One region of the Vibrio sp. Vb0937 genome, then DNA from elsewhere that is predicted to be linked to it. Evidence: predicted binding sites of a transcription regulator. Region 1 holds the regulator's gene; the other holds the start of a gene.

Region 1 (2,476 bases):
ATCGCACAAAACCCGGATAACGTGTACAAGTACACTGCAAAAGGGAACATGGTTGCTGTTATTTCTAACGGTACCGCTATTCTAGGTCTAGGTAACCTAGGTCCACTTGCATCTAAGCCAGTGATGGAAGGTAAAGCGTTACTGTTTAAGCGTTTTGCAGGTCTTGATTCTATTGATATTGAAGTTAAGCACCGCACGATCGATGAATTTGTTGATACTGTTGCGAGCATTGCAGACACTTTTGGCGGTATCAACCTTGAAGATATTAAAGCACCAGACTGTTTTGAGATTGAAAAGCGTCTGATTGAACGTTGTGATGTACCAGTATTCCACGATGATCAACATGGTACTGCTATTGTAACGGCAGCGGGTATGCTGAATGCAATCGAACTTCAAGGTAAGAAACTTGAAGATTCAACAATTGTTTGTCTTGGCGCTGGCGCTGCCGCTGTAGCGTGTATGGAGCTTCTGATCAAATGCGGCGCAATGCGCGAAAAAATCTACATGCTAGATCGCAAAGGTGTGATTCACACTCGTCGTGATGATCTTAATGAATATAAGCAGCTATTTGCGAACAATACAGATAAGCGCACACTAGAAGACGTGATTGAAGGTGCAGATCTGTTCCTAGGTGTATCTGGTCCAAACCTATTGCCAGCGGAAGCGTTGAAGTTGATGGCAGATAAGCCAATCGTATTCGCATGTTCTAACCCGGATCCTGAAATCAAGCCGGAACTTGCTCACGCAGTTCGTGATGACTTGATCATGGGTACTGGCCGTAGTGATTATCCTAACCAAGTTAACAACGTATTGTGTTTCCCATTCATTTTCCGCGGTGCTCTTGATGTGCGTGCAAGTGAAATCAATGATGAAATGAAACTTGCAGCCGTTGAGGCGATTCGTGAGCTAGCAAAAGAGCCTGTACCTGAAGCCGTATTGAAGGCTGCAGGTGTTGATAAGCTAGAGTTTGGTGCGGACTATATTATTCCAAAACCAATGGATTCACGTTTGCTACCACGTGTTGCAAAAGCGGTTGCTCAGGCGGCGGTTAATTCAGGTGTAGCTCGTATCGAGATGCCTGAAAACTACATGGCAGAGTAATATATCTTTCAGATGTGATACATAAAAAATGGGACGCTATTGCGTCCCATTTTTTATGTCATTCATTTGGCTCGAGGCAAGAGTTATTACCTGAAACCTCTTATCAGGCTTTTTTATTCTTCGTCGAATGACTCAAATTCGATGCCCATTTCCGTCATCAGCGCTTTTACTTCTGTTGGAATATCATCAGGACGGTCTTTACGAAGGTCTTCATCTGTCGGAAGTGGCTGACCTGTGTACGCGTGCAAAAATGCCTCGCATAGCAATTCGCTATTGGTTGCATGGCGTAAGTTATTGATCTGACGGCGAGTACGCTCATCAGTTAGCACCTTTAAAACTTTTAGCGGGATAGAGACGGTAATTTTTTTTACTTGTTCGCTTTTTTTGCCGTGCTCTGCATATGGGCTAATGTATTCGCCATTCCAGTCAGCCATTGCACACCTTCATTTATGTAATCGGTTAAAAATAATTTAGGTGCTGATTTTAGCTGCATTTACCGCCATAAGCAAAGACATATAGACGTCTAGAAGTGTTGACGTCTCATTTTTTGACGAGTAAAGTGAACATAACAGCAAAGGAAGCGTGTTGATCACTTTATGTTACTCATTAGATATAGCGCATTCCTATTTAGAAGTCATTACCCGTGAAAGGATACACCCATGAGCACTCGCAAACCTGCGACCATTGCAGTACGCACTGGTATTGAATCAGACAGCCAATATCATGCTGTCGTTCCACCTATTTATCTTTCCACTAACTATGGTTTTCCTGCTTTTGGTGAAGTGCCCAAGTATGATTACACACGATCTGGTAATCCAAACCGCGGACTGTTGGAAAGTGCGCTATCTGAACTTGAGTCTGGAAAAGGAGCGGTTGTTACTAACTGCGGTACGTCGGCATTAAATTTATGGGTTTCCGCTTTTCTCGGCCCAGATGATCTCATTATTGCTCCTCACGATTGTTATGGCGGCACCTATCGTCTTTTTAATACCCGAGCTAGCAAAGGCGATTTTAAGGTTCAGTTTGTCGATCAATCAGACGAACAGGCTTTAGATGCTGCATTGGCACAAAAACCAAAACTCATTTTGCTAGAAACTCCGTCAAACCCTCTGGTTCGCGTAGTGGATATTGCAGCTACCTGTGAAAAAGCGAAACAAGTCGGCGCGTTAGTTGCGGTGGACAATACCTTTTTGACACCCGTGTACCAAAAACCTTTAGAGCTAGGTGCGGATTTTGTTATCCACTCCACAACAAAGTACATCAACGGTCATTCGGACGTAATTGGTGGGGTAATCATCACCAACACAGAAGCGCATGCAGAAGAGCTTGCATGGTGGGGCAATTGTATTGGTGCAACGGGCACACCTTTCGATAG
Region 2 (2,476 bases), on a different contig from region 1:
TGTAGACCGTATGGACGTAGGTCGAAGAATTGACGAACCGCTTCAATGATGATGTCGTGAGATACTTTCTCAGTACCGAACGTTTCCACCATGATAGACGTTGGATCAGCAACACCGATTGCGTAAGAAAGTTGGATCTCACAACGGTCAGCCATGCCTGCCGCTACGATGTTTTTCGCTACGTAGCGTGCTGCGTATGCTGCACTACGGTCAACTTTTGATGGATCTTTACCAGAAAACGCACCGCCACCGTGACGAGCTGCGCCGCCGTAGGTATCTACGATGATCTTACGACCAGTTAGGCCACAGTCACCCATAGGACCACCGATTACGAAGCGACCGGTTGGGTTAATGAAGAAGTTTGTTTCTTTGTTGATCCACTCAGAAGGTAGCACTGGCTTAATGATCTCTTCCATTACCGCTTCACGCAGGTCTGAAGTTGAGATTGAGTCACAGTGTTGAGTTGAAAGAACAACCGCGTCGATACCAACGATGTTACCTTGATCGTATTGGAATGTTACCTGAGATTTTGCATCAGGACGCAACCAAGGTAGTGTGCCGTTTTTACGAACTTCTGCTTGCTTTTGAACAAGACGGTGAGAGTAAGTAATTGGCGCTGGCATTAGTACTTCAGTTTCGTTACAAGCGTAACCAAACATGATGCCTTGGTCGCCTGCACCTTGTTCTTTAGGGTCAGCTTTATCAACACCTTGGTTGATATCTGGCGACTGTTTACCGATTGTGTTTAGTACCGCACAAGAATCTGCGTCAAAGCCCATATCTGAATGTACGTAGCCGATTTCACGAACGGTTTCACGAGTTAACTCTTCGATGTCTACCCATGCTGAAGTCGTGATTTCACCACCCACCATTACCATACCGGTTTTAACGTAAGTCTCACATGCAACACGAGCCTTTGGATCTTGCTCTAGAATCGCGTCAAGAACCGCATCAGAAATCTGGTCTGCAATTTTATCTGGATGACCTTCTGATACTGACTCAGAAGTAAACAGGTGCTTAGCCATGTTAGCTCCACTATATCTGGTTTAAAACTGGGGAATGATAAACTCTCCAGCGCAAATTAATACTAATTTTTGTAGGTGTATCTACATCTAGACGTCTATTCTAAATTTGATTGCTCGAATTACAAGCTCTTTTTTGGTTTTTGTTATAACCAAACGTTTGCCTGATTTATTGATAATTTTAAGAACCTCGAACGATTTGGCGCGAAAGGTGCAATATTTGTGAGGTTTTGGACTGGAAAACGTTTGCACACCCAACAGGGCTTTGAGAGAATTATGACCTACTTTTCGTTTCGCTTAATGTACTCAGGAGCAGACATGTCGTCTCGTAAACATCTTGCCAATGCAATTCGTGCTCTAAGCATGGATGGTGTTCAACAAGCTAACTCAGGCCACCCAGGCGCACCAATGGGTATGGCTGATATCGCTGAAGTTCTTTGGCGCTCTCACCTAAACCATAACCCTTCAAACCCAGAGTGGGCCGACCGCGATCGCTTTGTGCTGTCAAACGGTCATGGGTCAATGCTTATTTACTCTCTACTGCACTTAAGCGGTTACGAGCTATCTATTGACGATCTGAAAAACTTCCGTCAATTGCACTCAAAAACCCCAGGTCACCCAGAGTACGGCTACGCGCCTGGTATCGAGACAACAACTGGTCCTCTAGGTCAAGGCATCACTAACGCTGTTGGTATGGCGATCGCAGAGAAAGCACTAGCGGCACAGTTCAACAAAGAAGGTCACGATATCGTTGACCACTTTACGTATGTGTTCATGGGTGACGGCTGTCTAATGGAAGGCATCTCGCATGAAGCATGCTCTCTTGCTGGGACGTTAGGTCTAGGCAAACTGATCGCGTTCTGGGATGACAACGGCATTTCTATCGACGGTCACGTTGAAGGCTGGTTCTCTGACGATACACCTAAGCGTTTTGAAGCGTACGGCTGGCATGTAATCCCAGCAGTCGATGGTCACGACTCAGACGCGATCAACGCAGCAATTGAAGCAGCAAAAGCGGACCCACGTCCTACGCTTATCTGTACCAAAACAATTATCGGTTTCGGTTCTCCTAACAAGTCTGGTTCGCACGACTGTCACGGTGCACCACTAGGTCACGATGAAATCCAAGCGGCTCGCGAATACCTAGGTTGGGAGTACGGCCCATTTGAGATCCCGGCAGATGTTTACGCTGAGTGGGATGCAAAAGAAGCGGGCGCCGCGAAAGAAGCAGCTTGGAATGAAAAATTCGAAGCATACGCTGCAGCTTACCCTGCAGAAGCGGCAGAGCTTAAACGACGTCTAAACGGCGAACTTCCTGCACAGTGGGAAGAAAAAGCGAACCAAATCATTGCCGATCTTCAAGCAAACCCAGCGAACATTGCATCACGTAAAGCATCGCAAAATGCACTAGAAGCGTTTGGTCAAATGCTTCCTGAGTTTATGGGTGGTTCTGC

Evidence for each region. Region 1 encodes MetJ, which represses methionine synthesis genes. Its sites were predicted from a motif close to TTAGACNTNTANANGTCTAA; they were not measured.
Region 2: the regulator MetJ is predicted to act here: its motif matches at 1,105-1,124, upstream of metK (methionine adenosyltransferase).

What each region holds. Positions count from the first base shown of each region.
Region 1 covers NZ_JAWOTK010000035.1:1,545-4,020, forward strand. The annotation lists gene R7P67_RS21325 (malic enzyme-like NAD(P)-binding protein) at 1-1,101, shown strand, start outside; gene metJ (met regulon transcriptional regulator MetJ) at 1,215-1,535, opposite strand; gene R7P67_RS21335 (O-succinylhomoserine (thiol)-lyase) at 1,761-2,476, shown strand, end outside.
Region 2 covers NZ_JAWOTK010000016.1:19,008-21,483, forward strand. The annotation lists gene metK (methionine adenosyltransferase) at 1-1,025, opposite strand, end outside; gene tkt (transketolase) at 1,341-2,476, shown strand, end outside.